2 regions of the Streptomyces luteireticuli genome follow, and region 1 is predicted to be linked to the other one. Evidence: riboswitches for the same ligand, from Rfam matches in the RefSeq annotation. Region 1 holds a riboswitch; the other holds the start of a gene.
The links. A riboswitch is a leader RNA that binds a small molecule or an ion and turns the genes downstream of it on or off. The one in region 1 is predicted to bind magnesium.

Region 1 (14,646 bases):
TTGAGGAGCTGCCGGTCCGTGGAGTCCGCCAGGCAGTACAGCGACATGGCCTGGGCCGAGGTCGAGCAGTCGACCTTGATCTCATCCCCGCCCACCGGGACGAAGAGATGCGATGCCGGCGTAAAGATCAGGATCGACGCCTGGGCAAGCGCGATCATCGATCTGCCCACCCCGAGAGCCCGGGACTCGGCAGGAAAACGCCGGACGGATCGCTCCATCAGCACGGCTAGTCGTTTCGCGTACACTTCGCCTCCACAAGAGCGGCCTTCTTGTCGAGGCGCCAACCTTTGTACTTGTCGCGGAACTTCCACGGGACGGGCCTCGTCTCCACGAGTACCAACCGCCCGCAAAGAGTCGGCACCGGGGACGGATTGGTGACGGAGACGGGCGCCGAGGACCCGGCGACCACGGCCGGGCAATCCCCCTCCAGCTCCTCGCAGTCCTTCCACTCCCGCACCTGGTTCGCCATGTTGGCGACCTCCGGACCTTGCGCACGCTGACGCCGCGTCAGTCCGTAGAGATTGTCGGCGCGCGAATTCGGCAGTCGCGACGCATAGGCGACACCATCACCGGACACGGTGTAGGGAACGAACTCGGGATCGCTCGGAGGTTTTGTGAAGAAGGCCCAACTCTGGGGCAGGAACCTCGCCGACAGCGCCCGGAGATCACCCCCGTCACGCGTGGAAAGCACATTGCTCGGAAGGGAGAAGAAGATTGAACCGGCCAGCAGAGCTCCGACCAGGAGAATGCCGCCCGCGGCAGAGACCAGACCTGATATCGAGCGAATCGACTCGGGGTCCCTCCCCCCAGGGGTCGGCTCGTCGGCGTTCTGCTCGGTGGTCGCCGGGCCGCGACTCACGTCAGCGCGTTGGTCAGAGCGCCGACGAACGCGTCGCGCTCGATGCCCGAACCGCTCGGCTTGCCGTCCTCGAGGTACCACGTGACGACCACGAGGGTGGCGAGGGCGTTGGTGGCGACTCCGGCGTTCGTGTACACAGCCGCGTTGGCGGCTCCCAGGGCGTTCACATAGATGGCCACGTACGCGCCCATGTAGAACCAGCCGGCGGCCCGCACCTGGGCCTTGCCGGTGTTCACCGGCTGACCGTTCTTCTTGAGGAAGTCGTTGAAGGTCACCGAGAAGTCGCGGAGCGCGGCGTCGACGCGCACCGGGTCACCGGAATGGAACGGAACCGCCATTTTCTTGTGGAACTCGGGGTGGGCGGCCAGGTACCCCTTGATGACCTTCTTCAGCGCCGCTTGATCGGTCTGCGGCTTGGAGGCGTTGAATCCGAGCATCCGCTTCAGCTCGGGATGCGCGTCCGCGATCGGGCCCTGGGCGGCGAGGAGCAGCTGCAGCAGCTCCGTGTCGCTGTACTTGGCCGTCTCCTTCGCCGCCTCCTTGAGCTGCGCCTTGCCCGGCGCGGAAACCGCGCGGCCGTCGGCGGCAACGGCGCTCTGGGCGGCGACGCCGCCCACCGCGATGATGGAGCTCGCCACCACGGTGGCAATGATGTTCCTGGATGTGAACTTCACGATGTCCTCCCCTGACATGTGATGCAGTCCAGCCCGCGCCGAACTGCCTATTTCTCACGAGTCGCTGCGCGCGCAGCCGAATTCGCCTTGACCGACGCTGCCGTGAGCAGCGCGAGAACCGCGCCGATTCCGATCAGCGGGACGATGATGACCGCCGGATTCCTGGTGTCGCCCAGCATCAGCGCCAGGCCGATCGCCAAGGTGGTCGCACCCACCGCATAGGCGGTCAGGCAGGTCACCGTCAGCATCGGGGTCGCCGCGGCGTGCCCGGCCTCCCAGGCGCTGTCCGAGGACATCGTCGCCTTGGTCCGGATGCCGATCACCGAGTTGCGCCGGATGTTTCCGCTCGCCACTTGGTTCTTCATGTAGTGGATCAGCGCGCCCAGCGTGAGCAGGCCTACGCCGAATACCAATCCCGCGACCGGATCCATTGCTTCGTCCTCCAAGGACGTAGACATCATCGTCAACTGCGATGCCGGAACTCGCGCATGAATTCCTCTGGCCGACAACGCCGTTCGAGTGCGGGACTCATCCCATCAAAGGAACGGCCCCCCGGGGAGTGGCATCCTCACGGGAGCGGCGTGAATCCTTCACGCGGAGCCCGGGCGCCCCCCTGCCCCCGTACGGGATACGGTCACGACCATGACCGAACCCGACTTCCTCCGCACCACCCGCACGTCGTACGACACCATCGCCGCCGACTACGCCGACCGCTTCCGCGACGAGCTCGCGTCCAAGCCCCTGGAGCGCGCGCTGCTCTCCGGCTTCGCCGAGCTGGTACGGGACAGTGGCCCCGTCCTCGACGTCGGGTGCGGCACCGGCCGGGTGACGGCCCATCTGGCCGGGCTGGGGACGGCGGTGTCGGGAGTCGACCTCTCCCCCGGAATGATCGAGATCGCCCGTCGCGACCACCCGCACCTGCGCTTCGACGTCGGCTCGATGCTCGAACTGGACGTACCGGACGGCTCGCTCGGCGGGCTGCTGGCCTGGTACTCGGTCATCCATGTGCCGAGGGAGCAACGGCCGCGGGTCTTCGCGGAGTTCCACCGGGTGCTCGCGCCGGGCGGACAGGTGCTGCTCGGCTTCCAGGTGGGCGACGAGACGTCGCACCGCACGGAGGGGTTCGGCCGCCCGATAGCGCTGGACTTCCACCGGCTGCAGCCGGACGAGATCGCGGAGATGCTGTGCCGGGCCGGGCTGGAGGTGCACACCCGGATGGTGCGCGAGCCGCAGGACACGGCCGCGTTCGAGGTGACGCCGCAGGGCTTCCTGCTGGCGCGCAGGCCGGCCCCGTAGAGACGGAACCGCCCCGGCCGGCACGAGGCCGACCGGGGCGGAAAACCGACGGTCCGTCAGGCTCCGTCAGACGAGCGACGCGATCGCCGCGTTGAACGTCTGCGACGGGCGCATGACCGCGGCCGCCTTGGCCGGGTCGGGCTGGTAGTAGCCGCCGATGTCGGCCGGGGAGCCCTGGACGGCGATGAGCTCGTCGACGATCTTCCCCTCCTGCGCGGTCAGGGTCTCCGCGAGCGGGGCGAACGCCTTGGCCAGGTCGGCGTCGACGGTCTGCCCGGCCAGCTCCTGGGCCCAGTACAGGGACAGGTAGAAGTGGCTGCCGCGGTTGTCGATGCCGCCGACGCGACGGGTGGGCGACTTGTCCTCGTTGAGGAAGGTCGCCGTGGCGCGGTCGAGGGTGTCGGCGAGGACCTGGGCGCGGGCGTTGCCGGTGGTCTGCGCGAGGTGCTCGAAGCTGGCGGCCAGGGCGAAGAACTCGCCGAGGCTGTCCCAGCGCAGGTAGTTCTCCTTGACCAGCTGCTGGACGTGCTTCGGGGCGGAGCCGCCGGCGCCCGTCTCGAAGAGGCCGCCGCCGGCCATCAGCGGGACGACGGAGAGCATCTTGGCGCTGGTGCCCAGCTCCAGGATCGGGAAGAGGTCGGTCAGGTAGTCGCGCAGGACGTTGCCGGTGACCGAGATGGTGTCCTCGCCGCGGCGGATGCGCTCCAGGGAGAACTTGGTGGCCTCGACCGGGGACAGGATCTTGATCTCCAGGCCCTCGGTGTCGTGCTGCGGCAGGTACTGCCGGACCTTGGCGATCAGCTGGGCGTCGTGGGCGCGGTTCTCGTCCAGCCAGAAGACGGCCGGGGCGCCGGTGGCGCGGGCGCGGGTGACGGCGAGCTTGACCCAGTCCTGGACCGGCAGGTCCTTGGTCTGGCAGGCGCGGAAGATGTCGCCCTCGGAGACGGCCTGCTCCAGAACGACGTTGCCGGCCGCGTCGACGAGGCGGACCGTACCGGCGGCCGCGATCTCGAAGGTCTTGTCGTGGGAGCCGTACTCCTCGGCCTTCTGGGCCATGAGGCCGACGTTGGGGACGGAGCCCATCGTGGCCGGGTCGAAGGCGCCGTTGGCGCGGCAGTCGTCGATGACGACCTGGTAGACGCCGGAGTACGAGCTGTCGGGCAGCACCGCGAGGGTGTCGGCCTCCTTGCCGTCCGGGCCCCACATGTGGCCGGAGGTGCGGATCATGGCCGGCATCGAGGCGTCGACGATGACGTCGGACGGGACGTGCAGGTTGGTGATGCCCTTGTCGGAGTCGACCATCGCCAGCTCCGGGCCCTCGGCGAGCTCGGCGTCGAAGGACGCCTTGATCTCGTCGCCCTCGGGCAGCGCGGCCAGGCCGTTCAGGATGGCGCCGAGGCCGTCGTTCGGGGAGAGGCCGGCGGCGGCGAGCTTCTCGCCGTACGCGGCGAAGGTCTTCGGGAAGAAGACGCGCACGACGTGGCCGAAGACGATCGGGTCGGAGACCTTCATCATCGTGGCCTTGAGGTGCACGGAGAACAGCACGCCCTCGGCCTTGGCGCGGGCGACCTGCGCGGCGAGGAAGGTGTTGAGGGCGGCGGCGCGCATCACGGAGGCGTCGACGACCTCGCCGGCGATGACCGCCAGCGGCTTGCGCAGCTCGGTGACGGTGCCGTCGGCGGCGACGTGCTCGAAGCGGAGGGTGGTGTCCTCGGCGATGACGGCGGACTTCTCGGTGGAGGCGAAGTCGTCCTCACCCATGGTGGCGACGTTCGTCTTCGACTCGGGGGTCCAGGCGCCCATGCGGTGCGGGTGCGTCTTGGCGTAGTTCTTGACCGACGCGGGGGCGCGGCGGTCGGAGTTGCCCTCGCGCAGGACGGGGTTGACGGCGCTGCCCTTGACCTTGTCGTAGCGGGCGCGGATCTCGCGCTCCTCGTCGGTCTTCGGGTCGTCCACATAGTCCGGCAGCGCGTAGCCCTGGCTCTGGAGCTCGGCGACCGCGGCCTTCAGCTGCGGGATCGAGGCGGAGATGTTGGGCAGCTTGATGATGTTGGCGCCGGGGGTCTTGGCCAGGGCGCCGAGCTCGGCGAGGGCGTCGGCGATGCGCTGGCCCTCCTCCAGGTACTCGGGGAAGTGCGCGATGATCCGCCCGGCCAGGGAGATGTCGCGGTTCTCCACGGTGATCCCGGCGGTCGAGGCGTAGGCCTGGATGACGGGCAGGAACGAATGCGTCGCCAGCGCCGGCGCCTCGTCGGTGTGCGTGTAGATGATGGTCGAGTCAGTCACCGGGTGCTCCGCTCCACTCCACGTTTGCAACATTGCTTGATATCAAGATATCTCGTCGCCGGGGTGTCGCTCACCTGGCCCTGCCCCGCCGGGTCAGCGGGCGGCGGTCCCGGCGGGCTCGGGCTGCCGGGGCCCGGGGACGGCGGCGTCGGCGGCGGCTGCGTCGAGGACCGGGTCGGGGCCGGGCAGCCCGGCCTCGTGGGCGCGGACACCGGCCCGTACGGCCCAGTAGTAGAAGCCCACGGACGACAGGGCGACCAGGGCGATGTCCACGCCGCCCGGGAGGACGCCGTGGCCGCCGAACTCCGTGCTGCCGAGCGCGGACAGCAGGGCCAGCCAGAGCAGGAAGGCGATCATCCACCAGGCGGGGGCGAACTGCCGGGCGAGGCTCTTCTCGCCCTTGCGGCGCAGCACCACGGCGGCGATCGGCACGGAGACCAGGGTGAGGAGGGCGACCTTGCCGGTGTTGGGCCACTTCGACCAGTACAGGGCGCAGGCGGCGAAGGCGAAGGTCACCGGGCAGAGCACGGCCGCGGCGGGCAGCTTGAACGGGCGGGGCAGCTGCGGCTTGGTCTTCCGGAAGACGCCGACGGCGATCGGGCCCATGAGGTAGGAGACGACCATCGCGGCGGAGACGACGCTGGCCAGGGCCTCCCAGCTGTGCCCGATGGTGAGCAGCAGGAGGACGGAGAAGCCCAGGTTGAGCCACATCGCGGGGCGGGCGACACCGTAGCGGGGGTGCACCTCGGCGATCTTCTTGGGGAAGAAGCCGGTCTCGGCGAGGTTCTGCGCGAGGTAGGCGGAGGAGGCGACGTTGCCGATGTTGGCGCCGTTCGGCGAGATGAAGGCGCCGAACTGGAGCATGGTGACGACCCAGTGGAGCATCAGCAGCTTGGCGAGGTCGGCGAAGGGCGAGGCGAAGTTGATGCCGCTCCAGCCGCCGGCCTCGGCGAGCTTCTCGGGGGGCACGGCGCCGAGGAAGGCGACCTGCAGCGCGAGGTAGATGACCAGGCCGAGGGAGAGCGCGCCGACGAGGGCGAGCGGGATGGCGCGGCCGGGGTTCTTGGCGGTGCCGCCGAGGTTGACGACGGCCTGGAAGCCGTTGAAGGCGAAGACGACGCCGGAGGCGGTGACGGCGGTGAGCACCGCGGACCAGCCGTTGGGGGCGAAGCCGCCGTGGGAGGTGAAGTTGCCGGTGTGGAAGCCGGAGGCGATGAGCGCGCCGCAGGCGAGGACCGGGATGGCGAACTTGACCAGGGTCAGCAGGTTGTTGGCCCGGGCCAGCAGGGTGACCGACCAGTAGCAGGCGAGCCAGAGGGCGAAGGTCAGGACGAGCGCGGTGGCGATGCCGGTGGCGCTCAGGCTGCCGTTCGAGACCAGGCCGCGGGCCCAGCCGTAGTTCCAGGACGACATGTACTGGGTGCCGGCGATGGCCTCGATGGGGATCAGCGAGGCGGTGGCGATCCACACGGCCCAGCCGGTGACGAAGCCGAGCACCGGGCCGTGCGAGATGGAGCCGAAGCGGGCCATGGCGCCGGGCAGCGGATAGGCGGCGCCGACCTCGGCGTAGGACATGGCGATCATGCCGATGAAGATCGCGCCGATCACCCAGGCCACCAGCGCGGCGGGGCCGGCGACCTGTGCGGCCTGGCCGGCCCCGAAGAGCCAGCCGGAGCCGAAGATGGACCCCAGCCCGATCATGATCAGGGCGAAGAGGCTGAGCCCCTTCTTGTTGCCCGCGTTATTGGCCGCGCTCAGGTCCACGAGGTGCTTTCCGTTCTGCCGGGAAACTGGTGACGCCACCTGCCGGGCCGGGCGGAGAGGTCCGCCCGCGCCACTCACCGGCCTGGTTCACCGCACATCGAAACTCGCGAGACAGCCGAAAACGCAACAGCGACATCAGACATAGTACGACAACCGACGGTAACGGCCCGGGCCCGGAAGGGCGGGCTCCGTCACAGCCCGTAGACCTCGGGGTCAAGCTTGTGTCAAGTAGTTGCGTCAACGCGCAAGTACGGCGCTATGCTGCTGAGCGTTCGCAGTGCTCACAACAGCGATGCAAACAGCGATGTATGAGGCACCTCGTTCGGTGAGGCGTCTTCACGGACACAGGCCACTGACCCCACGACGTCGAGAGACGCCCAGGTTCAGGACAGGTCTCCCCGGCCTAAGGGGTGATCCCAAGTGGCTGCCCCGCCTGCGGGGACTACGCCGTGGAGTGCCAAAGCTCTGACGAGTTGGGGTGAACCGGTCATGGGCCGGTCCGCTCCTTGCCGTGTCGTACGGCGCCCCCGCGCGCCCCGGCCGGGAGGAGGCGAGAGACATGGATGGCAGTCACAGTCACAGTAGTCAGGGCCACATCCGGCCCCGCATCCGCACGTCCTCGTTGACCTCCGGAACGCGGTAACCACCTTCCCTGCGCGCCCGCGCCCAGCACCCACCCGTGCGGTATCCACCGCCCCGGGTCCTCGTGCTGCCCGCCCGCAGGGGGGATCGCTGCCGCGTGCCCTGAACCTCCCCTTTTGACGGGGGACCGGGAGGCTGTCATGACCGACCTCACCACCACCGCCACGCCGCCGCCGGTGACGGCGCACCGCACCGCCGTCCTCGACGACGCCCACGTCGGCGACATCCGCGGCGCCCTCGGCACCATCAGGATGGACGACACGGCCCCGCGCCGCGGCCTGTCCGCCAAGCTCAGGACGCTCCTCGCGATCATCGGCCCCGGCCTCATCGTCATGGTCGGCGACAACGACGCCGGCGCCTTCGGCACCTACAGCCAGGCCGGGCAGAACTACGGCACCACGCTGCTGTGGACGCTGCTGCTCCTGGTGCCCGTGCTCTATGTGAACCAGGAGATGGTGCTGCGGCTCGGTGCGGTCACCGGCGTCGGGCACGCCCGGCTGATCCTGGAGCGGTTCGGGAAGTTCTGGGGCGCGTTCTCCGTCATCGACCTCTTCCTGCTCAACGCGCTGACGATCGTGACGGAGTTCATCGGCATCACCCTGGCCGTGGGCTACCTGGGACTGCCGAAGGTGCCCAGCGTGCTGCTGGCCGCGGTGATCGTGGTGGCCGCCGCGTCCACCGGCTCCTTCCGGCGCTTCGAGCGCACCGCCGTCCTGCTCTGCGCGGGCTCGCTGCTGCTGATCCCGGTCTACTTCCTCGTCCACCCGTCCACCGGGCGGATGGCGCACGACTTCGTCGTCCCCGGCATGCCGCACGGCGCCCAGCTCTCCGACGTCATGCTGCTGATCATCGCGATCGTCGGCACCACCGTGGCCCCCTGGCAGCTGTTCTTCCAGCAGTCGTACGTGATCGACAAGCGCATCACCCCCCGGTTCATGCGCTACGAGAAGGCCGATCTGTGGCTGGGCATCGTGATCGTGGTCCTCGGCGCGGCGGCCATGATGGGCTTCTGCGCCGCCGCCTTCGCCGGGCACGCCGAGTTCGGCAACTTCACCGACGCCGGTGACGTCGCCGTCGGACTGGAGAAGTACGCGGGGAAGACCGCGGGCGTGCTGTTCGCCATCGCGCTGCTGGACGCCTCGATCATCGGCGCCTCCGCCGTCTCCCTCTCGACGGCCTACGCCATCGGCGACGTGATGGGCCTCAAGCACTCGCTGCACCGCGGCGTACGCGGCGCCAAGGGCTTCTACGCGGTCTTCGCCGGCCTGATCCTCGCCGCCGCGATCATCGTGGTCATTCCGGGCTCCCCGCTCGGCCTGCTCACCGAGGGCGTCCAGACCCTCGCCGGCGTCCTGCTGCCCTCCGCCTCGGTCTTCCTGCTGCTGCTCTGCAACGACAAGGCCGTGCTCGGCCCCTGGGTCAACGGCCGCGCGATGAACGTCTTCACCTCGGTGGTCGTCGCCGTGCTCGTCACCCTGTCGGTGATCCTGACCGCGGCCGTGGTGTTCCCCGGCATCACCTCGGGCGCGATCCTCGACATCATGGGCGTCTGCGGCGTCGCGGGCATCCTCGCCCTCGGGTACGCCGAGACGCGCCGCCGCCGCAAGGGCTGGGCGCTCTCCGGACCGGTGGACCGCACCGGCCGGGACACCTGGCGCATGCCGCCCCTGGACGAGCTGCCCAGGCCGCTGATCTCCACCGGCCGCAAGGTCGGCCTCACCGCCCTGCGCGCCTACCTGCTCGCGGCCATGGTCCTGGTGATCGTCCGCATCGCGCAGCTGGCCCTGGGCCACTGAGGCGCCACCGGAACGCCCGGGGCGGCGGCCCTCCCCTCACCGCCGCCGCCCCGGGAACACCCCTTCCCCCTGCGGGACTTGTCCCGTACCCCACCGTGCCACGGAGGTGACCGAAGCATGTCCGTCCTGTCCGTCCTCCACGTCCCCCGGACCCCGTACCCGACCGCGACGGGCCTCCGCGCTCCCCTCCGCACCGCCCTCCGCACGGCGCTGCGCCGCGTCGCCGACGGCGCCGTCGACAGCCCCGTCCTGCACACGACGGGCGCCCCGGCACGCCCCCGGCCGCGCGCCCACTGACCGCCGCCCCAACTCCTTTCCGACATCCGACCCCCGGGAGGTGTCCCATGAAGCTCCTGCCCCGCCGCCTCCGCCCGGCCCCGCGCCCCGCGCCGGTGACCGGCACCCTCCACGCCCTGTGCGACCGCCGCGTCGAGGGCAAGGTCCGCGCCCTGTGCGTGCTGGCCTTCGCCTCCGCCGACGGCAGGCTGGACGGCCTGCGCGTCGTCGCGGCCGACAACGGCGCCACCGTCCTCCTGCGGGTGGACTTCACCCTGGACGGCCCGTCCCCCTCCCTGGAACGCCTGGTGGACCGGCTCTCCGGGGAACGGGGCGTACGCGGCGTGCGCTGGAACGGCGGAGCACTGCCCGCGACAATGCCCTCCGGGTGTGCTCGACTGGGGGCGGAGCGCGACGAAGCGAGACTGCCGTGAGCACCGACCCGTACCACCCCGGCTGCCCCGCGGGCAGCAGCGCCTGACCCCCCTTCGGGGGGCGACGGCACGCCGCCGTCAACAGGAGCCACCCCGTGTCCTACCCGTCGCGTTCCGCCGCCTGGCGGACCTCCCTGCCCGCCCGGCTGACCGGCCGGCTGTCCCGCACCTCCTGGGTGGACGCGGTGGTGGCCGCGGCGGTGCTCGTGGGGCTGTACCTGCTGCTGCGGGTGGGCAAGGGCGTCACGGTCTCCTTCGACCCGGCGCAGGTCGTCAAGGTGGACACCGACCCCGCCGAGCTGCCGTACTACGCGGCGCGCAGCCTGCTGCGGATGTTCACCGCGCTGGCCGCCTCCGTCGTCTTCACCCTCTGCTACGCCTACGCGGCCGCCCGCAGCAGGCGGCTGGAGCGGGTACTGGTCCCGGCCCTGGACATCCTGCAGTCCGTCCCGGTGCTGGGCTTCCTGTCGGTGGCCGTGACCGGGTTCATCTCCCTCTTCCCCGGCTCCCTGCTGGGACTCGAATGCGCCTCGGTCTTCGCCATCTTCACCTCCCAGGCGTGGAACATGACCTTCGGCTTCTACCACTCGCTCATCACCCTGCCGCGCGAACTGGACGAGGTCTCGCGCTCGTTCCGCTTCACCCGCTGGATGCGCTTCTGGCGGATCGAGCTGCCGGCCGGGGCGATCGGGCTGGTGTGGAACGGGATGATGAGCTTCGGCGGCGGCTGGTTCTTCCTGGTGGCCTCGGAGGCGATCAGCGTCTCCGGGCACAAGTACGCGCTGCCGGGCGTCGGTTCGTTCGCCGGCACCGCCATCCACGACGGCGACCTGGGCAAGATCGGCTGGGCGGTCGCCACCATGACCGTCATGGTCATCGGCGTGAACTTCGTCTTCTGGCGGCCCCTGACCGCCTGGGCCGAGCGGTTCAAGAACGAGCAGTCCGAGGCCTCCGACGTCCAGCGCTCCCTGGTGCTGGACTTCGTCCGCCGCTCCTCCTGGCCGCGGCTGCTCGGCCGGCTGGCGCGCCCCGTCGGCGAGGCGCTGGGCCGGGCCGGGCGGCTGCTGGGCACCGACGACCGGCCGCTGGCCGTCAACCGGACGCGCCGCCGCACCGGCGACCTCGTCTTCGCCGTGGTGGCCGGCGGGCTGGTCGTCTGGGGCGTGCTCGACCTGCTGGGCTACCTCAACGCCCGTACGGGCCTGGGGGTGTTCGGGGAGCCGCTGCTGCTCGGGCTGGCGACCCTCGCCCGCGTCGTCGTCCTGGTGGTGGTGGCGACGGTGGTGTGGGTGCCGATCGGGGTGAGGATCGGCTTCTCGCCGAAACTGGCCCGGATCGCCCAGCCGTTCGTCCAGCTCCTGGCGAGCTTCCCCGCCAACTTCCTCTTCCCGCTGGCCACCTGGTTCTTCCTGCGGACCGGGCTGTCGATCAATATCGGCGGGGTGCTGCTGATGGCGCTCGGCGCCCAGTGGTACATCCTCTTCAACACCATCGCCGGCGCCGCGGCCGTCCCCTCCGACCTGCGCGAGGCCATGGACGACCTGGGGGTGCGCGGCTGGCAGCGCTGGAAGCGTCTCATCATCCCCGGGATCTTCCCGGCGTACGTGACCGGCGGCATCACCGCCTCTGGCGGCGCCTGGAACGCCTCGATCGTCTCCGAGGTCGTCACCTTCGGCGGCACCACGCTGACCGCCACCGGCCTGGGCGCCTACATCGCGCGGGCCACCTCCCGGGGCGACTACCCGCACCTCATCGCCGGCATCGCGGTGATGGCCCTGTACGTGGTCGGCCTCAACCGGCTGGTCTGGCGCCGCCTCTACCGCCTGGCCGAGACCCGCTACTCCCTGTGAGAAGGAGCCCTGCCATGATCCGCACCGTGACGCCGCCGCACCCCGACGGCGAGGTGCTGCTCACCGCCGAGGCGGTCACCAAGTCCTACGCCGGGGCCGACGGCGAACTCCCCGTCCTGGCCGGCATCGACCTGGAGGTGCGCGCCGGCGAGATCGTCGCCCTGCTCGGCCGCTCCGGCTCCGGCAAGTCCACGCTGCTGCGCTGTCTGGCCGGGCTGATCCCCGCCACCTCGGGCACCGTCGCCTACCGCGGCGAGCCCCTCTCCGGCGCCAACCCCGGAACGGCCATGGTCTTCCAGACCTTCGCGCTGCTGCCCTGGCTCACCGTCCAGCAGAACGTCGAACTCGGCCTGGAGGCACGGGGCGTGCCCGCCTCCGAGCGCGCCACGGCCGCCCTCCAGGCCATCGACCTCATCGGCCTCGACGGCTTCGAGTCCGCCTACCCCAAGGAGCTCTCCGGCGGCATGCGCCAACGCGTCGGCTTCGCACGGGCGTTGGTGGTCGAGCCGGACGTCCTGATGATGGACGAACCGTTCTCCGCGCTCGACGTCCTCACCGCCGAGAACCTGCGCGGCGAGCTGATGGAGCTGTGGGCGTCGGGCCAGTTCCCCACCCGGGCCGTGGTGCTGGTCACCCACAACATCGAGGAGGCCGTGCTGATGGCGGACCGCGTCGTCGTCCTCGGCTCCCGCCCGGGCACCCTGCGGGCCGCCTTCGACGTCCCGCTGGAGCGGCCCCGGGACCGCAACGCGCCCGAGTTCGACGCCCTGATCGACGCGATCTACCAGGTGATGACCGGCCGCGAGAAGGACACCGCCCCGCACCTGCCCGGCCGCTCCCCCGAACTCGCCCGCCGCACGCCCGCCAACACCCCGCTGCCCGGCGCCAGCGTCGACGGCCTCTCCGGCCTCGCCGAGATCCTCGCCATGCACGGCAACCGCTGCGACCTCGCGGACCTCGCCGAGGAGCTCGGCCTGGAGGTGGACGACCTCCTGCCCCAGGTGGACGCCCTGGACCTGCTGGGCTTCGCCGTGATCAGCGAGGGCGACCTGGTCCTCACCCCGCGCGGCACGGCCTTCGCCCGCGCCGACGTCCAGGAATCCAAGACGATCTTCGCGGAGGCGGTGCAGGAGGCCGCGCCCCTGGTCAAGCTGATCGTCACCAGCCTGCGCCGCACCGGCGGCACCCTGCGCGCCGGCTTCTTCCGCGACCTGCTGGCCCACCACTACACCAGCGAACAGGTCACCCAGCAGCTGGAGACCGCCACCGACTGGGGCCGCTACGCCGAGCTGTACTCCTACGACGCGGCGCCCGAGCAGTACGCCCTGGACGAAGGCGCCCGCTAGCCGGACACGCCCTAGCCGTTGACGGCCCGGGGCCGCAGCCGCGCGGTGGCCCGGGCGGGCGCCGGGGCCACGGCGGCCGTCCCGCCCGTACCGCCGTCCGTCCCCGGCCCCTCCGGCTCGGCCCGGGCGGCCAGCACCGCCCCTTCGAGCAGCGTGCGCACATGCGCCCCGGCCGCCCGGTAGTAGATCCGCGTGCCCTCCCGCCGCGACACCACCAGCCCCGCGGTCCGCAGCCGCGCGAGGTGCTGCGACACCGCCGCCACGTGCGCCTCCACCATCTCGGCCAGCTGCCCCACCGAGTGCTCGCGCTGCGCCAGCGCCCACAGCACCTGGAAACGCGTCGGGTCGGCCACGGCCTTCAGCACGGCGACGGCCTCCTCGACGCCGCGGGAATGGTCCGGCGAATCATGAGGGTCCATGCACCGAGTCTAAAGGCGGCCCCTGATCCGGCGGCCCCTGATCCGCGCCCGGAGCCTCAGCCCTCCCCGCCCGCCCGCGGCTCGATGCGGAGACCGAACGCCGCCGTCCCCGGATCGAGCGCCGTCACCCCGCCGTCCACCGTGAGCACCGCCCCGTTGACGTAGGAGGCGGCGGGCGAGAGCAGCCACGCCACGGCCTCGGCGACCTCCTCCGGGGCTCCGGGACGGCCCGCCGGGGTCAGCCGGGTGGCCTCCCGGTACGCCGCGTCGAGCCCCTCGTCCCCCTCCCCCAGCCCCTCGGAGGCGGCGAACCGCGCCATGCGCCCGTCGGCCATCTCCGTACGCACCCAGCTCGGGCACACGACGTTGGCCCGCAGCCCCCGCGCCCCGTAGTCGACGGCGAGGGAGCGGCAGAGCTGGAGGAGGGCGGCCTTGGACGTCGCGTAGGCGGCGTTCCCCACGCCGTTGCGCAGCGCGGCCACCGACGCGACCGCGACGACGGCGCCGCGGGTCTCCAACAGGTGGGGCAGGGCGGCGCGTTGCAGCAGGAACGGTCCGGTGACGTTGGTCCGCATGACCTCCTCCCAGACCTCGACGGACAGCTCGCCCACGGCTCCGCTGCGTCCGATGCCCGCGTTCAGCACGAGCCCGTCGAGCCGCCCGTGGGCGGCCACGGCCGCATCCACCAGCCCCTGGACGGCCTCGGGGTCGCCGATGTCGGAGGGGTGGGCGAGGGCGCCCGTCTCCTCCGCGAGGCTCCGCAGCGGCCCGGCCCGCCGCCCGGAGACGACGACGTGGTGCCCGGCGGCGCGGAGCAGCCGGGCGGTGGCGGCGCCGATGCCCGTTCCGCCGCCGGTGACGATGTAGGTGCGCGGTTCCGTTGTCATGCTTCTTCCCCTCCCCGGCCCTCCCGCAGCTCCGGGGGCAGCGGGGCCGGCCCCAGGTGCGGCAGGACACTGCGGGCGATCTCGACGAGCTGGGCCTGCTGTTCGCGTGTGAGGTGG
Region 2 (14,646 bases), 6.1 Mb from region 1:
TCCGGCGGTCCGGGCGAACGGCGCAGCGAAAGCGCGACCTCGCAGGCCAGTTAGGGTTGACGCATGCGATTCGGGGTGCTCGGTCCACTTGAGGTGACATCCGCCCAGGGGGAGCCGGTGCCGGTCCCCGAGGCCAAGGTGCGCACCCTGCTCGCCGTGCTGCTCGCCGACGCGGGCGGCGTCGTCGGCGCCGACCGGCTCGTCGACGCGCTCTGGGACGGTGTGCCGCTCCCCTCCGCCCCGCACCGCGCGCTCCAGGCCAAGGTGTCCCAACTGCGGGCCGCCCTGGACCGGGCGCGGCCCGGCGCCCGGTCGTGGGTCGTCGGCCGACCGCCCGGCTACGCGCTGCGTACCGGGGACGACGAGGCGGTGGACATGCACCGGTTCGCCGCCCTCGTGGGCCGGGCCCGCGCCACACCCGACGCCCGCACCAGGGCCGCCCTCCTGACGGACGCCCTCGCCCTCTGGCGCGGGCCGGCCTTCGCCGGGTTCACCGGGATACCGGCCGTCCGGGCCACGGCCGAACGCCTGGAGGAGGACCGGCTCACCGCCGTCGAGGACCGCGCCGAGGCGCTCCTCGCGGCAGGCGGACACCGTGACCTCCTCGGAGAGCTGGCGGACCTCACCGCCCGCCACCCCCTCCGTGAACGGCTCCGCGCCACGCACATCCGGGCCCTGTACGGCGCCGGGCGCCAGGGCGAGGCGCTCGCCGCGTTCGAGGACCTGCGCACCGCACTGGCCGGGGAACTGGGACTGGACCCCGGTCCCGAGCTCGTCGCGCTCCACCGCGCCGTCCTGCGCCAGGACCCCGGCCTCGTGCCGTCGGCTCCCCCGCCCACCAACCTGCCCGCCCCGCTCGACGAGGTGATCGGCCGCGGCGACGACACCGAGGCCGTCCTGGCCCTGCTCCGCGAGCACCGTCTCGTCACGCTGACCGGCCCCGGCGGCGTGGGCAAGACGCGCCTGGCCCTGGAGGCGGCCGCCCGGCTGGCCGACGCGTACGCCGGGGGCGTCTGGCTCGTCGAACTGGCCGGGCTGCGGCCCCGGTCGGACGCCGCCGCCCTCGCCGAGGAGATAGCGGCCGCCCTGGGCGTGCGGGACGACGGCGCCTGGGGCCCGCGCTCCGCCGTCCCCGACCGGCTGGCCGAGGCGCTGCGCGGCCGGGAGTTGCTGCTCGTCCTCGACAACTGCGAGCACGTCGTGGCCCCGGCGGCCGAGACGGCCGGGCGGCTGCTGCGGGGCGTGCCGGGGCTGCGCATCCTGATGACCGGTCAGGAGCCGCTGGCCCTGCCGGGCGAACGGCTGTGGGAGGTACGGCCGTTGGACGGCGAGGCCGCCGTCCGGCTGTTCGCCGCACGGGCGGCCGCCACGGCCCCCGGGTTCGTCCTGGGCCCGGGCAACGCCCCGGCCGTCGCCGAACTCGTCCGCCGCCTGGACGGCATCCCGCTCGCCCTCGAACTGGCCGCGGGCCGGGTCCGGACGCTGGGTCTGCCCGGCCTGCTCGCCCGGCTCGACGACCGGCTGCGGCTGCTGTCGGGAGCGCGACGGGGCACTCCCGAGCGGCAGCGGACGCTGAAGGCGACGATCGACTGGAGCTGGGATCTGCTGACGGAGGATCAGCGCACGGTGCTGCGCCGCCTGTCGGTGCACGCCGACGGCTGGGACCTGGGGTGGGCCGAGGCCGTGGCGGGCTGGGGCGCCGTCGCGCCGGAGGACGTCTGGGAGGTGCTGGCCCGCCTGGTCGAGCGCTCGCTGGTGTCGGCCGGTGAGGCCCACGGCGAGCCGCGCTACCGGATGCTGGAGTCGGTCGCCGCGTACGGTGCGGACCGGCTGGCCGAGGCGGGCGAGTCGGACGCCGCGCGGGCCCGGCACGCGGCGTACGCCGTCCGGTTCGCGGTCCGCGCCGCCCGGGGACTGCGAGGGCCGGAGCAAGGGACGCTGCTGGCGCGGCTGGACACCGAGTCCGCGAATCTGCGGGAGGCCCTCGACGTACTGGTGGACGCGGGGCGGGGTGCCGAGGCACTGCGTCTGGCGGGCGCCCTCGCCCCGTACTGGGTACTGCGCGGCCGGCTCGGCCAGGCCCGCCGGTCGCTCATGTCCGCCCTGTCCGCGGCCGACGGCACCGAGGGCGCGCCGCGCGCCCGGGCCGAGGCCTGGCACACGGCTGTGACGATCATGGAGGGGGACGGCACGGACCGGGCGGGACGGATCGACCGGGCGCTGCGACGCTTCGACCCCCGGGACACCGCCGGCGTGGCCGAGGCCCAGTACGTCCTCGGCCACGCCCTGTCCCTGATCGGCGACATGCCGGGCGCCCGCGACCTGTCCGACGCGGCCCTCGCCGCCTTCCGTGCCCTGGGCGACCGCTGGGGCGAGGCGGCCGCCCTCGCCGACCGGGCGGTCCAGGCCCTGTCGTTCGGCGAGCTGGAGCGGGTGGCGCACGAGGGCGCGACGAGTGTGGCGATGTTCGCGGAGCTGGGCGACCGGTGGGGGCGGGCGCGGACCGCCGGGGTGCGCGCGGCCCATGCCGAGATCTTCGGCGACTACCCGTCCGCCGCCCGCCTCCTGCGTGAAGGGCTGGAAGCGGCCGAGGAGTTGGGCCTGTCCACCATGGCGTCCGATCTGACGGCGGGCCTGGGCCGGGTCGCCCTTCTGGAGGGCGACCCGGCCGCCGCCCGGCAACTCCACCGGCGTGCCCACGACTTGGCTGGCCTGCAGGGCTTCCGGGCCGGCCAGGTCAACGCGGACCTCGGCCTCGCCCTGACCGCCCGCCGCTCCGGCGACCTCGCCACGGCCGAGGCCCTCCTGCTCGACGTCCTCGCCTGGCACCGCCGTGTCGGCCTGGACAGCGCCAACGCCCTGGTCCTGGCCGAGCTGGGCTTCGTCGCCGAACTCCGCGGCGACGCGGCGGCCGCTCTCGCCCGCCAGGAGGAAGGCCTCGCCGTCGCCCGCACCACCGGCGACCCGCGCGCCGTGGCCCTGGCCCTGGAGGGCCTGGCGGGCGCCCTCGCCCTGCACGGGGACGCACGCCCGGCGGCACTGCTGCTGGGCGCGGCGGACGCGGCCCGGCGGGGCGCGGGGGCACCGCTGCCGACGGCGGAACGCGGTGACGTGGACCGGATCATGTCGGCGCTGCGGACGTCCCTCGGGAACGGCCCCTTCGAGGAACTCCTCGCGTCGGGAGGGACGTTGGGACCGCGGGACGCATACGCGGCGGCGCGGGCCGACGGCGCGGGAGCGCCCCTTCGAGCGGGGTGGTGAAGGCGGTCGGCCACGCCTGCGGCTAGTCGCTTTCCGGCGAGTCGGGCACCGGTGCGGAACAGCGGGTCCACCGTGCCGCCTTCGTCGGGTCGAGGAGGTACCCGGCCTGTCCCGCGCTCGTGATGACGGCGCCGTGGCGGGGGCCGAGTTTGTTCCTGAGCCGTGCGATGTGGACATCGACCGTGTGCTGCACGCCCGTTGCGGACTGCTGCCATACGAGCTCCATCAGGCGGTCGGGGGTGAAGGCACGCCGGGGATGGGCGAGGAAGTGGGCGAGCAGCTCGAGCTCCATGCAGGTCAGCTCGACCGGCCGGCCGAGGACGGAGACGGTGCGGTGTCCGACGTCGGCTACGAGGCCGTGCACGCGGTACACAGGGGCTCGCGGCAGATCCGTACCGCCGGAGTCGGCGCGCGGCTCCTCGGTCACATCGCACAGGACGTGCGCGACGGTGGTGGTGTGCGGGGCGGTGTCGATGAGCCGCTCGACGGTGTCCAGCAGCAGGACGGCCGGGAAGGTCATGCGGAACCTCCTTTCCGTTGCGGGGTGTTCGCGAAGTGTCGTCAGTGGGTCGGGCGCCAGACGGCCTCGAGGCGCCGGCGCCCGTCGGGGCCGGTGACCGTGCGCCAATGGGCGTGGAGGCATACGGCCCTCTCGTTCGCAGCAGGCTGGGGAACCGGTGACGTGCTGTCGAGGGGGCTGTCGGCGGTCCGGCGACGGGTCGGGGTGAAGCGGGTGTGGACTGTGGTGAGGACGGACATGCTCGGTCACCTCTGTTGGGCGGCGCGTCGGGGGGGGAGGGCAGGCGCGACCGCCGTCAGACGTCTGCGGTGGTCAGGGCCGCGGCTTCGGCGATGCGCTGCGCGGCGGGCAGCGGCAGGTCGACGAAGCGGGCGAGCCAGTCGGCGTCGCGTCCCTGCCGGGCGAGGATGTAGGCCAGGTGCACGTACGGGTCGTAGGCGACGTACGGGGCCTCGGGCCGGGGGCAGCCGCCGGGGTCGTCGAGCAGGTAGTCCCGCTCGGTGCCGTCGCGCAGGGTCAGTTGGAGGCGCGGGCAGTCGTGCCCGGCACGATACGACGGGTCGTGCGGCCGGGCGGCGGCGTGGAGGCACCGTCGGGTCGGTGCGGTGAGCTTGGTGAGGTGCGGGAGAAGGCGCATGGTGAGGGCCCTCCCTTCTGCGTGATCCGGGCTGGTGATCGTCGTGTCGGTCATGGCAGCCCTCTCGAACCCCTCACCGGGGGCGGTCCGGAGCGCACGCGGCAGCGATCCCCTTGTGAGCGCGCAGCCTCCAGCGCCCCGGGGCGGCATCGGGCCGCACGGATGCCAGGGCGGTCGGGCGCAGGAGCGCGGGGAAAGGCGGTTACCGCGTGCCGTGCAGGAGCGAGGGCAGACGGAGGCGGGGCCGATGACGGCCCGGGCTACTGTGACTGCGATCCATCTCTCTCGCCTCCTCCCGGCCGGGGCGCTCGCGGGCGCGGTACGGACTCGGTGGAGCGGACCGGCCCGCTGCGGCCGGTTCACCCCCACTCGTCAGAGCTTTGGCACTGCACGGCGTAATCCCCGTTCGGGGGCAGCCACTTGGGGTCACCCCTTAGGCCGGGGAGACCTGTCCTGAACCTGGGCGTCTCTCGACGTCGTGGGGTCAGTGGCCTGTGTCCGTACAGACGCCTCACCGAACGAGGTGCCTTTTCCAAACGCCTAGGAGTCTGCACCTTATTTGCGCATCGACGCAACTAGTTGACTCAATCTTGACGCCGCCGGGCGTCAGGAGCCGGCGGGGGCGTCGGCGAGGCCGAGTTGCAGGTGCTCGACGTGGTAGAGGGCCTGGTCGAGGAGTTCGGCGACGTGGTTGTCGTAGAGGGCGTAGACCACCGAGCGGCCCTTGCGGGTGCCGGTGACCAGGCCGAGGTTGCGCAGGAGGCGGAGCTGATGGGAGCAGGCGGACTGCTCCATGCCGACCTCGGCGGCCAACTCGGTCGCCGGGAGGGGGCCTTCGCGGAGGCGGGCGAGGATCAACAGCCGGGACGGGGTCGCCAGGGCCTGCAGGGTGGTGGCGACCTTCGCGGCAGCGGCCGCGTCCAGGCGCGTGCGCGGGGCGGCGTTGTTCGCGGGAGCTGCTCCATGACCCATGGGCCCATCGTACCGGCCGGAATGAATGGATGAATTGATGTTCATGTATTCCTGTACGGTGGGAGCCGGACCCGCTCCCTCCCCCGCACGCGACCCCGCACGCGAACGAAGGATCACCGCTGCGATGACCTCCGCCCCGCCCCTCCCCCACCCTCCGGCCGGAGGGACCTCCACGTCCCCGGCGGCCGACGCCGTCCGTGACGTGCCGGCACCCCGGCGCCGCACCCGGATCTTCGCCCTGCCCGAAGCGCGGTGGGCCGCCGCCGCCCTGGCGCTGTTCCTGGCCGCCCTGCCGCTGCACCTGCTCGGCGCCCCCGCGTGGGCGTGGGGCCCGTTGTACGCGGCGGCCTACGTCACCGGCGGCTGGGAGCCCGGCTGGGCCGGCTTGCAGGCCCTGCGCGGGAGAACGCTCGACGTGGACCTGCTGATGGTGGTCGCCGCCATCGGCGCCGCCGCGATCGGGCAGGTGCTGGACGGCGCGCTGCTGATCGTCATCTTCGCCACCTCCGGCGCGCTGGAGGCGATCGCCACCGCCCGCACCGCCGACTCCGTACGGGGTCTGCTCGACCTCGCCCCCGCCACGGCGACCCGCATCGCGGACGACGGCGGCGAGGAGACCGTGCCGGGAGCCGCCCTGAAGGCGGGCGACACGATCCTGGTCCGGCCCGGTGAACGCGTCGGCGCCGACGGGCGCGTGCTGGACGGGGCGAGCGAGGTGGACCAGGCCACCATCACCGGCGAGCCCCTGCCCGTGGCCAAGGAGGCCGGGGACGAGGTCTTCGCCGGCACGCTCAACGGCACCGGCGCCCTGCGGGTGAAGGTCGAGCGCGATCCGTCAGACTCGGTGATCGCCCGGATCGTGGCCATGGTCGAGGAGGCCTCCCGGACCAAGGCGCCCACCCAGTTGTTCGTCGAGAAGATCGAGCAGCGGTACTCGATCGGCATGGTCGCCGCCACGATCGCGCTGTTCGCCCTGCCGCTGCTCCTCGGCGCCGCCCTGCAGCCGACCCTGCTACGGGCGATGACCTTCATGATCGTCGCCTCCCCGTGCGCGGTCGTACTCGCGACGATGCCGCCGCTGCTGTCGGCCATCGCCAACGCCGGACGCCACGGCGTCCTGGTCAAGTCCGCCGTCGTCATGGAGCGGCTCGGGCAGGTCGACCGGGCGGCGCTGGACAAGACCGGCACCCTCACCGAGGGCACGCCCCGTGTGACCGACATCCGTCCCCTGCCCGCTTCCGGCATGGACGAGAACGCGCTGCTGACCCTCGCGGCGGCCGCCGAGCACCCCAGCGAGCACCCCCTCGCCCGCGCGATCGTGGACGGCGCCCGCACCCGGGGACTGGCCGTCCCGCCGGTGACCGGCTTCGCCTCCGCGCCCGGCACGGGCGTGACCGCGACCGTCGGCGGCAGGGCCGTCGCGGTGGGCAGCCCCGCACGCCTGCTCGGCGGACGGGACGACCACCCGGCCGCCGCCGCGGCGGAGCTGGAGCGGGAGGGACGTACCGCGGTGCTCGTCGGGGTCGACGGCACCCCGGTCGGGGTGCTCGGCATCGCCGACCGTCTGCGCACCGACGCCGCCGCCACCGTCACCGCGCTCTCCGCGCTGACGGGCAGCGCGCCGGTGCTGGTCACCGGCGACAACCCGCGCGCCGCCGCACGCCTCGCCGAAGAGGTCGGCATCGACGACGTCCGTGCCGGACTCCTGCCCCAGGACAAGGTCGCCGCCGTGCGGGAGATGGAACAGGCGGGCCGGAAGGTGCTGGTGGTCGGCGACGGCGTCAACGACGCCCCCGCCCTGGCCGCCGCCCACACCGGCATCGCCATGGGCCGCGCCGGTTCCGACCTCGCCCTGGAGACCGCCGACGCCGTTGTCGTCCGCGACGAACTGGCCGCCGTCCCCACCGTCGTCGGCCTCTCGCGCCGGGCTCGCCGGCTGGTGGTGCAGAACCTGGTCATCGCCGGAACCTTCATCACCGGCCTGGTGGTCTGGGACCTCGTCGGCACGCTGCCCCTGCCTCTCGGCGTCGCCGGACACGAGGGCTCCACCGTGATCGTCGGCCTCAACGGCCTGCGCCTGCTGGCGGATTCCGCCTGGCGCCGCGCCCGCGACAGGAACGGCCGGTGAGCGCGGCGCGTCGGAGGACGTCACCGCCCGGCTGCCCGCCCGCGGACCCCGGAGGCGTTGTCCGGAGAATCCCCCTTGTTGTCCCGGTCAGTCGGATGGGACCGCGCGTGCCGGGGAATGGCCGCTTCTCATCCACGGGGCACCGGTGCAGAGAGATTCACAGGATGCACGGGAGGTGATAGAGCCGCGCTGCGATGACCGCACGGGGACAACACCCGTGAGAGGACGCCTTCTTCGGGAGGGCTGCTCCTGCCGACTTGCGGGAGGTGCAGGAATTGCCTGGTGGGAACGGGCATGCGGAGTGCGGCCCTGCCGGCTGCCCACGCTCCCCGGACGCGGGCGAGGCGGGCCGAGCGGGCGCACCGGCCCGCAGCGGGTCGGCAGGGGGCGGGGGGACTCGATGCGAGGTCAACCGGACAGCCATATATGCCTCTGGCACCCGCCTCCCGGCCGGTCCACTCTTGGCTCACGGATCAGCTACCGCAGTGATCACCGTTCGGCCGGCGGAACCCGTCCGTCGGCAGGAGACGAATCGAGGTTCGCATGAGGGTGGGTTTCGCTCGGCTCGCGACCTGTGCCGGCGCTGTCGCCTTGCTGGCAGGGCTGTCGGCCACCTCCGCCACGGCGACGGCACGGGTCACCCCGGACTCGGGGGACTGCCGGCAGGGAGAGTTCTGTCTCTGGGACGACGCGGATTACCAGGGGCGCTTCGGCTTCTTCACCTCCCAGGTGGCCAACCTGAGACAGAACGGCCTGAACGACAACGTCAGTTCGGTGATCAACAAGACCGATCACTCCTGGTGCCTCTACAGGGACGCCGACTTCTCGGGCGAGTACCGCGTGATCAGGCCCGGCCAGTGGGTCCCGAACCTGCGGAACTCCACGTGGGGCTTCAACGACATGGCCAGCTCCGCCAGGCCCTGCTGAACAGACGTCCTGAGGTAGCAGGGCATTCCGCTCGACGTCGGCAGACGAGGAGCGGCATGCCCTGCTCCGGCGCTCCGTGGGGATGAACCAGTCCGCAGAGACTCACGGGCGGCCCGGTCCGGCGAGCCGGGCGGCCGTGGAGTGGGCCGCGTGACCGGTCCGCGCACCCGTCGCCGGGGACGAGTTCCGGCCGGAGGCGGCGAATCGCGTGATGCGGATGTCGCGCTTGTCCCATGCTGCCGAACACCCCGTCGAAGACCCGGAGTTCACCGATGCGCCCACACCCACGCACCCTGTTCGCCTTCGCCCTTCTCCTCGCCGTGGCCACCGCCTGCGGACTGCCGGCGGCCGCCGCCCCACCCCTGCGGACGGCCTCCCTCCACCACGACGACAGCCATGGCGGCAACGGCTACGACGGCACCGGCTACGACGACGTACTCGATCTACGGGGCACCCCGACGGCGGCGCTTCCCGGACGCGAGAAGGACACCAACCCGGTCAACGTCTTCGCCGACCGGGGGGCTTGGCACGCCTACGCCCTGCCGAAGGCGGACGCCCCGGGCGGCTACGGCGGATTCACCGGCCCCCTCTACATCGCGCAGGAATACCCCTGGTGGTTGAGCACCTCCTTCAGCCGCATCCGGCTGAGCGAGAACGGCCGCGCACTCGACCTCGCCGGCGGCGGCCCGCCGCGCTTCATCTCCCGGCCCGGGTCCCTGCTCCAGACCTACGACCTCGGCGGCGGCCTCCGGCTCACCCTCGACCTGCGCTACGCCACACACCGCACCGCCCTGGTGAGGACCGTGGTGCGCAACACCGGCCGCACCCCGCGCACCCTCGGCGCCGACTGGACCGGAAGCCTGCTGCGGCCCGCCGAGGCACCCATGAGACAGGCGCCCTCGCTGGCCGTCGCGCCCCGGGGCGTCGCCGTCGACTTCGCCAGGGTGCGTGCGGCGGACGATTTCCTCACCGACGGCACCGAACGGTTCGAGGTCCGGCACGCGGATCCGGTACGTACAACCGTGGCCGGGGACTCCTACCGTACGGAACTGTCCGCACCGTTCACCCTCGCGCCCGGCGCGACGCGTTCCCTGGACCGGACCGAGAGCTACACCTTCACGGAGGCCGAGCGCACCGCGGAAGCCGGTGGGCTGCGGCGGGTGCTCGCCGACCCGGCGCGGACCGTGCGGGCGGCCGACGCCCGCTGGCGCGGATACGTCGACGGCGCGACCGCCGGGGTGCCGGCCGGCCGGCGGCGGCTCGCCGTCAAGGCGCTGGAGACGCTGGTGACCAACTGGCGCAGCGCCGCCGGGAGTCTGGCCCACGACGGGATCACACCGTCCCTCTCGTACAAGTGGTTCGCGGGCGGCTTCTGGGCCTGGGACACCTGGAAGCAGGCGGTCGGCACGGCACGCTTCGACGCGGGGCTCGCCGAGGCGCAGATCCGCTCGGTGCTCGACCACCAGATACGCCCCGGCTCCACGACCCGCCCGCAGGACGCGGGGATGATCCCGGACGCCGTCTTCTACAACGACCCGCGGCGGGGCGGGACCAACTGGAACGAGCGCAACAGCAAGCCGCCGCTGGGCGCCTGGTCGGTGTGGCAGGTCTACGGGCGGAGCGGGGACAGGGACTTCCTGCGGGAGGTGTACCCGAAGCTGGCCGCGTACGAGGAGTGGTGGTACCGCAACCGGGACCACGACCGCGATGGGCTCGCGGAGTACGGCGCGACCGTGGACCCCGCCAACGGCTCGCCCGCGGCGCGGCGGCTGGCCGCGGCCTGGGAGAGCGGCATGGACGACGCGCCCCGGTTCGACGCCGCGTCGGGCACCTCGGTCGTGCCGAACCGGGACGGCTCGGGGCGGGTGACCGGCTACTCGCTGACCCAGGAGTCCGTGGACCTCAACGCCTATCTCGCCGCCGACCAGGAGCATCTGGGCCGGATCGCCGCGGAGTTGGGGATGCGGGCGGCCGCCCGCGGCTGGCGGGCCAGGGCGGCCGCCACCGGCCGGGCCGTACGGGAGAGGATGTACGACCCGGCGACCGGCTGGTTCCACGACACCACGCTCGGCTCCGGCGCCCGGCTGACGGGGCGGGGCAGGGGGATCGAGGGCGTGATCCCGCTGTGGAGCGGCGTCGCGACCCGCCCCCAGGCTGCCGCCGTACGCGAACGCCTCCTGGATCCCGCCGAGTTCGCCACCGCGCTGCCCCTGCCGACGGTCTCCAGGAGCTCGCCGTACTTCGCCGCGCGGCAGTACTGGCGCGGCCCCGTCTGGCTCGACCAGGCGTACTTCGCGATCGGCGGGATGCGCCGTTACGGATTCGGCCGCGACGCGGACGCGCTGACCGCGAGGCTGATCGGGAAAGCGGCCGGTCTGACCGGCAACGGACCGATCATGGAGAACTACGACCCGCTGACCGGGGCCGCCCTCAACTCCCCCAATTTCAGCTGGTCCGCGGCGCTGCTGCTGCCGCTGGTCGCAGGGTGACGGCCGGGGCGGGAGCGGCAGGGCTCCGCCCGGCGTCGTGGACCGTGCGCACGCGGTTCCTCACCCCGCAGGCACCGCCGAGGAATGGTGGTTGACGATGAGCCATGCGCTCCCGCGCCGCTCGTAGACGAACGTGTAGCGGGCGTCGACCTTGGACTTGCTGCCGTCCTTGTTGGTCAGTGTGAACTGGTAGAGGCCGGTGTCGATGGCATCGTCGCGGCTCAGGATCTTGATGTGGCGCTGCTGGATGCGGCCGACCGGTTTGCTTTCCAGGAAATGTTTGAAGTAGTCGACTCTCCCGGCCCGCGTGGTGCGGATCTTGGAGGAGACCGTCGGGAGCAGCACGGCATCACGGGCGTAGAGGTCGGCGACGCGTTGCGCATTGCCCGTGGCCAGAGCCGCGTTCCAGCGGTCGAACAGGGCCTCGATCCGGGCCTTGGAGACGGCCGAACGGCGGCCGCCGGATTCGACGGCTTGCGCCGTTCCGGCGACGGTCCCGGTCCCGGTGACCAGAACGGCCGCCCCGGCGATGGCGACCCCGGCCAAGCGCGTACGCCTCATGGAATACCTCCTGCGGTGTCGGCGACAGGCCGAGTCTCCCTCCGGGGCGGGTGACCCGCATGTCGAAAGGACCGGGCGGAGCGACGCGGGACGGCGCGCCGCAGGGCCCGTGCCGGCCCATCGGACACGCCCTAGCGTGCGAGGCGGCGGTACGCGTCGACATAGCCGCGCAGCAGGGCTTCATGGGTCTGGACGGCGATGGCGCCGATGGCGCGCAGATGTTCCGCCGGGAGGGCTTCGCCGATCTTCTTCTCCTTGACGGCTGCCTTGAAGGCATTCCTTCTGCTCTCGGTGATGTCCTTCTCGAAGGACTCCCGGTCCAGTTCGGAGAGCCTCCGGAGTTCGCCGTCGTCCGGGACCGCGAACACAAGATCCGAGAGGTCCTTCGCCGGCCTGGGCGCGACGTCGTAGAAGTCGAGGGCGCGCTTGCCCCACTCCTCCTTGCGGGCGTGGCTCTGGGTGTAGGACTGGCGGAGCGTCTTGATGTGCGCGCTGATCGACGTGGCCGGCGGCAGGTCCTTGATGCGCTGTACGAGCCTGGTGCCGTCGGTGGCCACGGAGCACTCGGGGTCGAACAGCCTCCTGCTGGCCGCCCGCACGTCCGCGAGGGTTTTTGCCAGGTGCTCCCCTTCCTGGTCGTGGATGCCGAAGGTGACACCGGGCTCCAGTTCGTGGGCGCCCTCCTCCAGCTTGATGAAGGTGTTGGGTTCGGGGAAGTAGACGGTCCTGGGCTCGGTCTTCGCCATCGCGACCCGGACGGCCCGGTCCAGGCCGGTGGCGATGTCCACCCGTGGATCGCCGCCCGCCGGAAGGCGGTAGCCCCCGCTGAACAGGTCGGGCCACGTGCCCTTCTCCCTCAGCGCGGCCGCCTCCAGCAAGGTCGCCGCCGCGTCGAAGAGCGGGGTGTTCCCGGGGGTCTTGAGGGAGAGCACATCGGCGTCGCCGGTGTGGAGGTAGACCCGCTCGCATCCCTTGCCGTCGGCGTACAGCGCCTCGACGAACGCCCGTGTCCGTTCGCTCGCCGCGATGGTCTGCCGTATCGCGCCGTAGGGGATGGTCTTCTGATCGTTGAGCTTCGCGCCTTGGGGTGCGCGCCAGAGGAAGGAGAGGACGGCGACCGGGATGCTGTCCCTCTCCTGCTGCCAGGCTTCGACGAACTTGTCGATGATCTTCTGCTGCCGGGCGGCGCGTGTGGCGCGCTCGGCCTCTTTCTCGCCGTGGTGGTAGCCCTCGTTGAGCCCGATGACCAAGGCGCATCCCTGTCGGGTCCCCGTCGCCTCGTCGCGGTAGCGGCGTGCCAGGGCGAGCAGTTTGTCGTGGTCGTCGACCTTGGCCGGGACCATGGCGACGAAGCCCGGGCGCCCCTGCCCGGGCCGGGGGGTGCCGACCGCCCGTCCCTCGTACACATCGGTGATCATGTCCCGGGACGCCTTGCCCTTGGCGGAGGTGCCGGAGCGGGCCCGGTGGATGATCACCCCTATCTGCTCCCGCAGTTCCGCGGGGACGCTGTCGGGGTTCACCCAGTGGGTCCGGGAGGTTTCGGCCGGCTGGTCGGGGCCGCGTCGGCACCCCCGCTGCTCGAGCACGGATCCGTGCTCGGGGCGGGCGGCCCCGAGTTCGTCCCGGTGCGCCCGCACGCTGTCCGCCGTGGCCGGGTCCGCCGTGCTCAGGGCCGCCGCCAGCGCGTCCAGGGAGGTGGTGTCGTGTGCGTAGACGAAGCTGCTCGCGCCGGCGAAGACGCGGTGGGGGATGCGGTCGCGCGGGACGGCCAGGTGGCACACGTTCTGCACCTTCGTCAGCGCGACGTAGGCGATGCGGTGCCGGAATCCCAGGTCGCGGGCGATGGCGACCTCGCTGACCCCGCGTACCCGCTTGCGCTGGTACCAGGTGGCGGCGGCGTCGCGCAGCGCGGCGAGCGCGTCCTCGTCGCGGCGGCCCGCGCGTACGACCGCGCGGGCGTGGTGGTCGAAGGCCAGCCGCTCGGCCCGTACTTCGGCCGGGGAGGGCGAGATCCGCCGGCCCTCGTGGATCTGTACGATGCCGTCGATCCACTCCAGGGCCACGTCGCTGCCGTGGGTGCGGATCTCCTCCCAGAACACGTCCCGCAGCACGACCAGTCCCTGGGCCGTCTCCGCGACCGGAAGCGGATGGAGACGGCGCAGGAACAGCTCGTCGAACGTCTTGTCGTAGAACGCCATGCGCTCCGCGTGCGTCTCGGTCTTCCCGGTGCGGGGCACCTTCGCGGGGTTCGGGTTCCTCTTACTCTGCTGGTATCCGGTGCCGTACTTCTCGCGGAACAGCCCCACGGCCTCGTTGGTCGCTTCCTGCCGGATCCGCCGGCGCTCGGCGGTGTCCTTGCCCGTCTCGTCCGTGGTGCCGGCCAGGGCGTGGGCGCAGTGCACCAGTTCATGGGCCAGGGTGACTTCGGGAGCCATGGGGACGTCGTCGACGAGGAGCATCACCCGTGGGTGGAAGGCGACGGCGGAGAACGCGCCCCGGCCGTCGTACTGCGGTCCGGTGCCGCCGTGTTGCAGGGACCACTGGGCGGGATCGCCGTCGGTCGCCTGCATGATGATGACGTTGATGCCGGCGAGGTCCCGCTGCGTCAGCGTGCGGTCGTTCTTGCGGGAGCCGCGAGGGCCGCACAGGACCCGTCTGTTGAGGCCCGACACCCAGTCGTCCGGACCGCCGTAGGAGCCGTCGGGGTCGGGCAACGGCCGGGCGTGGCCCAGGAATTCGACGAGGCGTTGTCCGGCTTCGGAGGACTCGATCCGCCGCAGCAGGAAGTCGATCTCGCGTATGTACTCCTCGGCGCGCAGCGCGAGGTCGGGCCGGGGGTTGGCGGTGGGGAGCACCGTGGTGACCGTGGCCGGGTCGGGGCACACGGCGATGCCGGGCCGTATCACGGTGACGGGGAGCGGTTCGCCGTCGATCCAGGTGACGGCAGTGGGGGGCTCCGCGGCGGCGCGGACCGGCCGCGGCGGTGCCAGGCGGGCGGGGTCGATCCCGGTGGGGCGGGGCATGGTGGGGTGTTTCCTTTCCACGGGGAGTCAGTCCGTCACGACCAGGACGGCCCGGGCCTGCTGCCGGGTGTCGGTGGTCAGGACCAGGGAGCCGGAACCGCCGTCCGCCGTCGGCGCGGTGCAGCGCA

Region 2: linked by a shared signal. The riboswitch ahead of AB8735_RS03180 (hypothetical protein) and the one ahead of AB8735_RS30710 (NRAMP family divalent metal transporter) in region 1 are both predicted to bind magnesium.

What each region holds. Positions count from the first base shown of each region.
Region 1 is NZ_CP167927.1:6,828,824-6,843,469, reverse strand. It holds gene AB8735_RS30745 (sporulation-delaying protein SdpB family protein) at 1-218, opposite strand, end outside; gene AB8735_RS30740 (SdpA family antimicrobial peptide system protein) at 227-859, opposite strand; gene AB8735_RS30735 (hypothetical protein) at 856-1,533, opposite strand; gene AB8735_RS30730 (SdpI family protein) at 1,581-1,964, opposite strand; gene AB8735_RS30725 (class I SAM-dependent methyltransferase) at 2,176-2,829, shown strand; gene AB8735_RS30720 (NADP-dependent isocitrate dehydrogenase) at 2,896-5,115, opposite strand; gene AB8735_RS30715 (APC family permease) at 5,209-6,879, opposite strand; M-box (ykoK) riboswitch at 7,190-7,364, shown strand; gene AB8735_RS30710 (NRAMP family divalent metal transporter) at 7,662-9,317, shown strand; gene AB8735_RS30705 (hypothetical protein) at 9,435-9,614, shown strand; gene AB8735_RS30700 (hypothetical protein) at 9,662-10,027, shown strand; gene AB8735_RS30695 (ABC transporter permease) at 10,186-11,877, shown strand; gene AB8735_RS30690 (nitrate/sulfonate/bicarbonate ABC transporter ATP-binding protein) at 11,892-13,223, shown strand; gene AB8735_RS30685 (ArsR/SmtB family transcription factor) at 13,235-13,642, opposite strand; gene AB8735_RS30680 (SDR family oxidoreductase) at 13,699-14,529, opposite strand; gene AB8735_RS30675 (MarR family winged helix-turn-helix transcriptional regulator) at 14,526-14,646, opposite strand, start outside.
Region 2 is NZ_CP167927.1:723,635-738,280, forward strand. It holds gene AB8735_RS03165 (BTAD domain-containing putative transcriptional regulator) at 64-3,261, shown strand; gene AB8735_RS03170 (winged helix-turn-helix domain-containing protein) at 3,284-3,781, opposite strand; gene AB8735_RS03175 (hypothetical protein) at 3,823-4,020, opposite strand; gene AB8735_RS03180 (hypothetical protein) at 4,077-4,472, opposite strand; M-box (ykoK) riboswitch at 4,775-4,948, opposite strand; gene AB8735_RS03185 (metalloregulator ArsR/SmtB family transcription factor) at 5,025-5,390, opposite strand; gene AB8735_RS03190 (heavy metal translocating P-type ATPase) at 5,515-7,518, shown strand; gene AB8735_RS03195 (peptidase inhibitor family I36 protein) at 8,110-8,445, shown strand; gene AB8735_RS03200 (trehalase family glycosidase) at 8,718-10,934, shown strand; gene AB8735_RS03205 (SgcJ/EcaC family oxidoreductase) at 10,995-11,495, opposite strand; gene AB8735_RS03210 (M91 family zinc metallopeptidase) at 11,627-14,518, opposite strand; gene AB8735_RS03215 (hypothetical protein) at 14,546-14,646, opposite strand, start outside.